3 regions of the Arthrobacter burdickii genome follow, and region 2 is predicted to be linked to each of the others. Evidence: riboswitches for the same ligand, from Rfam matches in the RefSeq annotation. Region 2 holds a riboswitch; each other region holds the start of a gene.
The links. Region 2 has a riboswitch for S-adenosylmethionine ahead of P5G52_RS13270 (AmiS/UreI family transporter). Riboswitches for the same ligand answer to the same signal wherever they lie in the genome.
Positions count from the first base shown of each region.

Region 1 (3,265 bases), 2.0 Mb from region 2:
CACACGTCAGCTGGATGCCACGGTGTCCGAGCTGCAGCGCAGCAACGAACTGCTGGGCGAATTCGCCGGCCGGATCAGCCATGACCTGCGGGGACCGCTGACCAACGTCGTCGGCCTCGCGGAGCTCGCCGAGGATGAGCCGGCGCTCCAGGAAGGCCCGGCGGGCACGTACTTCAAGCGCATCGGCGCGAGCGCCCTCCGGATGTCCTCCATGGTCGAGAACCTGCTCGGCTACTCGCGCGTGGGCGGCACGGCGCACCTCGAGACCGTCTCCCTCGCCGAAGCCGTCGCGGCCGCCGTCGACGATCTGGGGCACCACGTCGACGGCGTGGAGATCACGGTCGGGGACTTCCACGGTCACGCCGACCGCGAGCAGCTCCGGGTCCTCATCCAGAACCTGGTGGCCAACGCCGTGGCCTATGCGCGTCCGGGTGTCCCGTCGGAAGTGCACATCACGGGCACCGGCATTGCGGAGTTCTGGCGCCTCGACGTCGCCGATAACGGGAAGGGCATCCCGCCCGAGGAGTACGACCGCGTGCTCGAGCCGCTGGTGCGGCTCGGACGGGAGGGCGATCCGTCCGGTACCGGGATAGGACTGGCGACGTGCGTGCGCATCGCGCAGGCGCACGGCGGGCGCCTGGGCTTCGACCAGACTCCCGGGGGCGGGCTCACCGTGCGGGTCTGGTTCGGGTCGAGCCCGGCCTGACGGCCTTCGCCGGGGCGACGCGTCATGCGCCCTCCGCCGACGCGGGTCGTCGAATATGACGCACCGGGTCACGGTCGTTTTGACCGTGTTCGATGCTGTCGCCTAGCGTTCCCAGAAGAATCAAGAGTTCCAGCCATGGGCCCTGGCCGGTTGGACAGCAACCCTCTCCCGTAGTGGGGTGCTCCAGGTGAAGATTCGGCCGCCGGGATACTCCGGACGGCAAGTACGGCGATTCCCGCGGCGCTTCTTCGAGGCCCTGCCGGAGAACGCCCGCAGCATCCAGTGAGCGAGCATGTCAGTCCAGTAGAACCACGTCCGAGCAGCCTGAGCTGTCCGTCAGTACTGCTGCGCGACTGCTGGGTGCTTCTGTCCCGATTCCCCTGCCGCTGAGCCGTCCGCTGAGCCGGTACCCGTCCGAAGGAAACAAAATATGATCAACTCCCGCAAGCTCCTGGCCGTCGCCGTCGTCCCGTTCCTCGCCTTCACTGTTGCCTGTGGCTCCTCGGAGGCCTCCGAGGGAGGCAACGAGACCGTCCGCCTGGGAGTCGTGGGTGCGAGCGACCCGGAGTGGGCCGCGTTGACCGATGCGGCCGCCGAGGAAGGCATCGACCTCGAGGTGGTCGACTTCGCCGAGTACACGCAGCCCAACCCTGCGCTCACGGAAGGCGAGCTGGACCTCAACCAGTTCCAGCACCTCGTCTACCTCGCCCGCTACAACGTCTCCAGCGGCGAGGATCTCACTCCTGTGGGATCGACCGCCATCTACCCGCTGGGTCTCTACTCCACGAAGTACAAGTCGGTGGAGGAGATCCCCGAGGGGTCGACCGTCGCCGTGCCGAACGACGAGAGCAACCTCGCGCGCGGCCTGCTCGTCCTCCAGTCCGCCGGCCTCGTCACCCTCAAGGACGGCGGCAGCGCCTTCTCCACCATCGACGACGTCGACGAGGCGGCATCCAAGGTGACCGTCACGACCCTCGAGGCATCACTGACGCCGACCTCCCTTCCGGACGTCGCCGCTGCGATCATCAACAACGACTTCGTGCAGGACGCCGGCCTGAACTTCGATGACGCCATCGCCCAGGATGACCCGACCGATCCGGCCGCCGCCGCCTACGTCAACATCTTCGCCTCGCGCGCCGGTGAGGAGAACAACGAGACCTATCAGAAGCTGGTGAGCATCTACCAGGAGAACCAGGAAGTCCTCGACGCCGTGCAGGAGACCTCGGGCGGAACCGCCGAGTTCCTGAAGGTGCCTGTGGAGGAGCTGAAGACGTCCCTCGACACCGTCGAGGAAGACACCCGCGCCCAGGGCTGATCAGCCTTCTCTTCCGCGTGTGGCCGACCGGTGATCCTGGCCGGCCACACGCATCCCTCAGCTAGGAACACGATGCCACTCATCTCACTGCGGAACGTCACGAAGAGCTTCCCCCCGGGACGCCGCGGCGAACCGCTCGTCCATGCCATCGACAACGTCAGCCTCGACATCGAGGCGGGGGAGATCTACGGCATCATCGGTTACTCGGGGGCAGGGAAGAGTACCCTCGTCCGTCTGATCAACGCCCTCGAGAAGGCGACCAGCGGCGACATCATCGTCGACGGGCACCAAGTCACGAACGTCCCGGACCGCCAGCTGCGCACACTGCGCCTGGACATCGGCATGATCTTCCAGCAGTTCAACCTCTTCAGCGCCAAGACGGTCTGGAACAACGTGGCCTACCCCCTGCGGGTCGCGGGCAGGACCAGGGACGAGATCCAGGCCCGCGTGACCGAACTCCTCGACTTCGTGGGACTCGCGGACAAGGCATCGAACTACCCGGAACAGCTCTCCGGCGGCCAGAAGCAACGCGTCGGCATCGCCCGCGCCCTGGCGACCTCACCCAAGATCCTCCTCGCGGACGAGGCCACCTCGGCACTCGATCCCGAGACCACCCACGAAGTACTCCGCCTCCTGCGCCGGGTCAATGAGGAACTCGGCATCACCATCGTGGTGATCACGCATGAGATGGACGTCATCCAGACGCTTGCGACCAAGGTGGCCGTCATGGACAGCGGACGGATCGTGGAGCAGGGCGATGTCTTCGACGTGTTCTCCAACCCCCGTGAAGCATCGTCGCAACGGTTCGTCTCCACCGTGGTCCGCGGCATCCCCGCACCTGATGAACTGGCAGCACTGCGGGAGAGGCACCGAGGACGGATCGTCACCTTCTCCTTCCGCGACGGCGACTCGTCGCAGGCATCCGTGTTCCTCGAACTGGCCGCTGCCGGCATCGAGTTCGAACTGATCTACGGCGGCATCAACGACATCCGGGGCCGCGCCTTCGGGCACCTCACCCTCGCGCTCACCGGGGCGGACAGCGTCATCGACACGACCCTGCACCACATGGCCGGCCGTATCACCGTGAAGGAACTCGCCTGATGGAAGACCTCATTCCCCTGACACCCCAGCTGTGGGAAGCCACCTACGAGACCCTGTACATCGTGGGCCTCAGTCTCCTCTTCGGAGGCCTCGGAGGGCTCCTGCTGGGCATCGGTCTCTACACCACCCGGGCCGGCAGCATC
Region 1 covers NZ_JAROCG010000001.1:863,972-867,236, forward strand. The annotation lists gene P5G52_RS04005 (GAF domain-containing sensor histidine kinase) at 1-706, shown strand, start outside; SAM riboswitch class IV at 825-938, shown strand; gene P5G52_RS04010 (MetQ/NlpA family ABC transporter substrate-binding protein) at 1,137-2,021, shown strand; gene P5G52_RS04015 (methionine ABC transporter ATP-binding protein) at 2,094-3,122, shown strand; gene P5G52_RS04020 (methionine ABC transporter permease) at 3,122-3,265, shown strand, end outside.
Region 1: another riboswitch for S-adenosylmethionine. It lies ahead of P5G52_RS04010 (MetQ/NlpA family ABC transporter substrate-binding protein); the one in region 2 lies ahead of P5G52_RS13270 (AmiS/UreI family transporter).

Region 2 (3,265 bases):
GATGACCTGAGCCTTCGCGGTCTCGAGTTCGGCGACGTCGTTGCGGCGCTCGTCCTCGACCTCGTCCCCGAGGAATGCGCCCTCGTAGGCGAACTGCAGCGACCGGGCGGCCCGTTCGACGGTCGCATCCGCCGCGTACGCCGCCGCGGAGACCTCGCCGATGACCTGCAGGATCTGCGGGTCGGCCGCGAACGACGACGCATTGCCGTGGCTGAAGATCCTCGTGCGGTTCCGGACCTCGCGGGCCACGTCCCGTTCGGCGGCCGTGATGCTTCCGGCGAGGACGGCGAGGAGCACTGCCTGGTAGAACGCGGTCTGGTACTTGAACCGGGTGTCGAAGTCGATGACGTTAACGGCGTCGACCCGGGCCTGGTCGAAGGTGGAGGTGCCGGAGCCCGTGGTCTGCTGGCCGAAACCGTCCCAGTCGTCGCTGTGGGTCACCCCCGGCTGGTGCGTGCTGACCACCGCGATGACCTTGACCCCGTTGTCGGTGCGCTGCGCGAAGGTGTCGATCCAGTCCGCGAAAATGCTGCCGGTCGAGTAGTACTTGGTTCCACTGACGCGGAAGGCGCCGGCGTCGTCCGGGTCCGGGCTGACCTTGGTGATGACGTCTCCGATGGTGACGGTGCCGACCTCCGTCCAGGAATTGCCGACGATCTCGCCGTCGACGAAGCGCTTGAACCACACCTCGCGCTGGGCTCCAGTGGATACCAGGCGGTCCTCCACGAATGCGAAGTGGGCGCGCAGGGCCTGCGGGATGTTCGAATCGGCGGCTGCGAGCTCCGTGAGGAGGCGGAACAGCTGGGGCAGTGAGGCGCCGGAGCCGCCTGCGGACACCGGGACCCTCAGTGCGCCGAAGCCGGCGTCGATGAGTGCACGGATCTCCTCGCGGGGGAGCTCGTGCTCCTGCTCGCGGCGGGATGAGCCCTCGGCGATGCGGGCGAACAGCGGCCGGAAGCGGGCGGCGAGGAGCTCGTACTCCGCGTCGGTGGCTGGAGGGGTGTGGGTCAGCGTGGTCATGGTCGGCCTTTCGGTGGAAGCGGATGGAGGGGAGATGGGAGGGGATTTCGGGACGGGTACGGAGGGGCGGACGTCAGGCGGGAACGGCGACCTGCGGGGCCGCCGGCGCCTTTGCAGGTCGGGAGCTGACGGCACCGGCGACAACGAACAGCACAGCGAGGATTCCGGCAACGCCGAGGGCGGAGGTCCAGCCGGCCGGCCAGGCGCTGTTGAGCCCGAGGACGGCCGGAGGAACGGTGCTGGCCGTGCCCACCAGGATGGCGCTCCATCCGGTGATCCGGGTCAGGTGCGCCGCATCGAAGGCCAGGAGCAGGAAGAAGAGGCCCCACAGCACCGCCCACGCGAGCCACAGCACCGAGCTGACCGGGTCGTCGTCCAGGGAGGTGCCGGCGAAGACGACGGCGAGTACGGCGACGAGCCCGCAGAACCATCCGACACCCGACGCACCCAACCCGGCGACCGAGCCCAGCCCCACGTAGAGGTAGGTGAGCCCGAAGAGGAAGATACCGCTCGCCGAGCCGATCGCGGCGGGATCGGCAGCACCGGCGGACGCGATCAGCGTCGCGATCACCAGCTGGAGCGTGCCGATCACCAGGTTGAAGAACCCGGAGTCGCGGGATGTGACCCGGCCGAGGAGGCCGAGACCGTTGATCAGGAGGGCCGCTCCGGACAGGAGGAGGCAGATGTACGACATGGAGGTCCCGTCGACGGGACGCGGAGCCCCGAGGCCCGCGCCGTGCTTGCCCCGACGCTGGTGCGCGGGACCGGATCTTCACCTGGGGCACCCCGCCACGGAGGGGGTTGCCGTCCAACGAGCCAGGGCTTCGCGTTGGAACTCTTGATCTGTAGGTACGAGACTAGGCGCTGGACCGGGACGGTTTCCAGCACAAGGGCGAGCTTTGACGCTGCGTGACGCCGCATGACGAAGCGGTCTGTGATGGAGGACGCGGAGGCCGGCGCGACGACGGCCTCGTGCCCTCTGGCGCAAGAACGAGGAAAGGGCGACGACGCCGCACCACCGTCGCGGCCGGGACGAGGGCCGACTGATGGGCCGATCCGGCCTGCACGGACACTGGCCGGATCGGACAGGGTCAGGTCTTTCGTCGTCGGGCTGCTGAGCGGGGTGGGGCTGCTCGGAGGTGTGCGCTGACCTGACCGAGGATGCGGGCGAGGTCGGTGGCGTCGTCATCGCTGAGCGGGGCGAAGAGGAGTCCACGGACGGCCTCGATATGCCCGGGAAATACTGCCTGGAGTACGTCGCGGCCCGCAGCGGTGATGGCGACGATGGTGCTGCGCTCATCGTCGGGCGAGGGGGATCGGGTGACCAGGCCCCGCTCCTGAAGCAGTTGTGCCTGATAGGTCAGGCCGCTGCGGCTGTAGACGACACCATCGGCGAGGTCGGTCATGCGTAGGTGGCCGTCGACGGCGTCGCCCAGGCGTGCCAAGAGCTGGAACTGGACGTAACTGAGGGCCCCCGGCATCGCGAAGCCGTTTCTCGACCCCGGAGCGCAGGAGGCTGCCCACCTCCGTGAACGCGAAGTACGCGCCCAGTTGTGTCGGCGTCAGGGAAGCGGGACCGCCTCGCGCAGCTCGTGTCCCTCGTCGATGACGGCGCGCTCACCGTCGAGGTGACGCGCAGGATCACCCTCCCGGAACTGCCCGCCCTCCATGCGGAAGCCAGCGCCGGTCATGTCCCAGGGAAAGTCATCGTCATCCCCGCCTGACCTGGAGTCAGGCGCCACGAACCCCGCAGAAGAGGATGGCCTACCGGCTCACTTCAATGCGGTATGCCACCCCTGAGCGGGACGTGGTGACCGGCTCACTGAACCGGAATGTTGTCCTGGATCCTGGTCCATCCGTCTTTCTCGAGGTCATCGGTCGCATAACCGTCCGTGACGAGTGCCATAGTGTGTGGCCCGTCTTTCGTTCCGGGCAGCGAAGTGGTGGTGACATGACCAGTACCGGTGCCGCAGCCGGCCATGAAGGCACTCTCGTCCTCGTCCCTGATGCGGATCAGGCAAATGCCGGCATCATCAGCCCTGACGAGGAAGTAAGTGAAACCCTCGCTCGCAGCAGCCTTCCGGACGGTATCAACTTCGAGGTCCTGAATGACGACGTACGCGCAATTGATCCTCCAACGTCGCTTCCCGATCGAGAGCCGCAATTCCAGCCCCACCACTGCACCCACTGATTACCAAGCCCGCGGCCGCCAGGCCCACTACTGCCACAACTCGCGGTGAACGCA
Region 2 covers NZ_JAROCG010000001.1:2,817,543-2,820,807, reverse strand. The annotation lists gene P5G52_RS13275 (acyl-CoA dehydrogenase family protein) at 1-1,020, opposite strand, end outside; gene P5G52_RS13270 (AmiS/UreI family transporter) at 1,094-1,714, opposite strand; SAM riboswitch class IV at 1,752-1,864, opposite strand; gene P5G52_RS13265 (MarR family winged helix-turn-helix transcriptional regulator) at 2,112-2,501, opposite strand; gene P5G52_RS13260 (zinc-binding dehydrogenase) at 2,574-2,744, shown strand; gene P5G52_RS13255 (hypothetical protein) at 2,840-3,208, opposite strand.

Region 3 (3,265 bases), on a different contig from region 2:
CGTCACCAGTGTCTCTGAGTGCAGTGTCCACAACTGCTCGTTCAATCACGAGGGCTGCACCGCCGTCGCGATCACCGTGTCCGGGAGCGAGGAACACGCGTCCTGCGCCACCTTCATCGACACCTCCATCAGCGGCGGCCTGCCGAAGATGCTCGCGCACGTGGGAGCCTGCCAGCGCTCGGAGTGCAGCTACAACCACGACCTGCTGTGCGGCGCCCCCGCCGTCAAGGTGGGACCCGGCGCCGACGCCGCCGACTGCCTGACCTACACCCACGCCTGACGGCGCCTCCGCCCGACGCGCGGAGAGCAACAGGAAAGGGCCGGACGACTGTCCGGCCCTTTCCTGTTCGTTCTGGTGATGTCAGAGGGTGATGTCAGATCTCGATGCGGCCGTCGGCGGTCTCGAAGGTCACGGACATGATGCCCGGGGTGCCGTTCGGGGCGATCCACTGGACCTGCACGCCGTCGAGCGTCTCCTCGACAGCGGTGCCGAGCCACTCGGTCACCCGTTCGGATGATCCTGCGATGGTCAGGCAGGACAGTTTGACCGACGCCGGGCGCGCCTGGGAGGGGTGCAGGGCCTCGGTGCCCTCGTCCCAGCGGAGCAGGTAGGGGACCTGGGGATCAGCGATGAGCCCCTTGATGCCGATCTGCTGCCACGTCAGTTCCTGGCCGTCGGGGAACTTGCGGTTGCCGGGAACCGCGCTGCGGCCGAGGCGCTCCTCGAACGGGGCCAGGTCGTCCACGGCGACGCACCAGCCCATCCAGCCTCCGCCGGCCTCGGACCGCGCGCGCACGGCCTGGCCGAAGGGCGCCTTGGTCGACGCGGGGTGGTCGAGGACCTCCACGACCTCCAGGTACTGGCCGTTCACCAGGGGGAAGATCATGTTCCGGGTGCCGAAGCGCGGGTGCACGCCACCCTTCACGGGGTCCATCCCGAGGTTGGCTGCGATCCGGTCGGCAGTCGCAGCAAGTCCATCGGGTTCGCAGGCATATGAGACATGGTCCAATCGCATGCGGTTATCTTGGCACTAAGTGATGCACGTCTCGACTTAGGATCGCCTTACTCCTGCTGGTCCTCCGATGGCGTCGCCGCCGCCCGTCCGCACGCTGCTTCACGGAGGGTCATCCGGCTTGCCGGATCCGCTCCGATGGGCTTTCATGGGTGCAGGTCATGAGTGCCAGCACGAAGCCCCGGCTTGCTGGCCGGCAACCCTCCAACCGCGGTGGGGTGCCCCGGGTGAAGACCAGGTTCGGCGCTATTCCGGCGCCGTGCAAGCGCGGGCTCCTGCGGGAGCCGGTCTCCTGGAGCGGCACGCACCGGCCGGAGCACCGGACCAGGCGGGGCCCCTTCCGACAGGGAGCACCATGTCCAACGATTGGTCTTTCGAGACACGCCAGATCCACGCCGGCCAGGTACCGGACGCAGCCACGGGAGCGCGTGCGCTTCCCATCTACCAGACGTCGTCGTTCGTCTTCCCGAGTGCCGAGAGTGCCGCCAACCGGTTCGCGCTGACGGAGCTCGCGCCCATCTACACGCGCATCGGGAATCCCACGCAGGAAGCAGTGGAGACGAGGATCGCCAGCCTCGAGGGCGGAGCCGGCGCCCTGCTGCTCGCCTCGGGCCAGGCCGCCGAGACCTTCGCGGTGCTGAACATCGCGGAGGCGGGGGACCACATCGTGGCCAGCCCCAGCCTCTACGGCGGCACGTACAACCTCTTCAAGCACACGCTGAAGAAGTTCGGCATCGAGACCACCTTCGTGGAGGACCCGGACGACCTCGAGCAGTGGCGGAAGGCCGTCCGGCCGAACACCAAGCTCTTCTTCGGCGAGGTCGTGTCCAACCCCCGGCAGGACGTCCTCGACATCGAGGGCATCAGCTCCGTCGCCCACGAGAACGGGCTTCCCCTGATCGTGGACAACACGCTGTCCACGCCGTACCTGATCCGACCCATCGAATGGGGAGCGGACATCGTGGTGCACTCCGCGACGAAGTACCTCGGGGGCCATGGCAACGCCATCGCCGGGGTCATCGTCGACTCGGGGAACTTCGACTTCGCCCGGTATCCCGAGCGGTTCCCCGGTTTCAACACGCCGGACGAGAGCTACCACGGACTCGTCTATGCACGCGACCTCGGCGTCGGCAGCGCACTCGGCGCGAATCTCGCGTACATCCTCAAGGCCCGCGTCCAGCTCCTGCGCGACCTCGGCTCCTCCGTCTCGCCGTTCAACGCCTTCCTCATCGCGCAGGGCCTGGAGACCCTCAGCCTGCGTGTCGAGCGCCACGTGCAGAATGCCCAGGCGGTCGCCGAGTGGCTCGAGGGGCACGACGACGTCGAGCGCGTCTCCTACGCCGGCCTCGCCTCGAGCCCCTGGTACGAGCGCGGCAGGAAGTACGGGCGGAAGAACGGGACGGGCGCGATCGTCAGCTTCGACATCGTCGGCGGGCTGCAGGCCGGCAAGCGCTTCGTCGACGGACTGGAACTCCACTCGCACGTGGCGAACGTCGGCGACGTCCGCTCGCTCGTCATCCATCCGGCGTCCACCACGCACAGCCAGCTCGGGGCGGAAGCGCAGCTCACCGCGGGCGTGCGTCCGGGCCTCGTCCGACTGTCCGTGGGCCTCGAGAACATCACCGACATCCTCGCCGACCTCGACGCGGGGTTCCGCGCCGCCAAAGGAGTCTAGCCCTTCGTGACCACCTACCCTCCTGCTCCGCTGCACCCCGGGATCGACGACGCGCGCCCTTCGGGGGACGGGCTCCTGCGCATCGCCCCGATCGGACCGCTGGCACTCGAGACCGGGGGTGAGCTGCCGGACGTGCAGCTCGCCTTCGAGACCTGGGGCCGACTGAACCGGGATGCATCGAACGCGGTGCTCGTGCAGCATGCCCTGACCGGCAGCTCGCACGTGGCACGCGGCGCATCGGAGGAGGAGGGCTGGTGGGATTCGCTCGTCGGCCCCGGCCGCCCGGTGGACACCGACCGGTACTTCGTGGTGTCCGTCAACATGCTGGGAGGGTGCTACGGCTCGACGGGGCCGGCCAGCCTCGCTCCCGACGGCACCCCGTGGGGATCGCGCTTCCCCTTCGTCACCATCCGCGACTCCGTCCGGGCCGAAGCCCTGCTCGCCGACCGGCTCGGCATCAAGCAGTGGCAGTCGGTCCTCGGGGGATCGATGGGAGGGGCACGAGCGCTCGAGTGGGCACTGATGTACCCGCAGCGGGTGGAGCGGTGCGCCGTCATCGCTTGCACTGCCGCCAGTT
Region 3 covers NZ_JAROCG010000002.1:659,798-663,062, forward strand. The annotation lists gene P5G52_RS17475 (DUF1540 domain-containing protein) at 1-280, shown strand, start outside; gene P5G52_RS17480 (VOC family protein) at 375-1,016, opposite strand; SAM riboswitch class IV at 1,171-1,287, shown strand; gene P5G52_RS17485 (bifunctional o-acetylhomoserine/o-acetylserine sulfhydrylase) at 1,369-2,688, shown strand; gene metX (homoserine O-acetyltransferase MetX) at 2,695-3,265, shown strand, end outside.
Region 3: another riboswitch for S-adenosylmethionine. It lies ahead of P5G52_RS17485 (bifunctional o-acetylhomoserine/o-acetylserine sulfhydrylase); the one in region 2 lies ahead of P5G52_RS13270 (AmiS/UreI family transporter).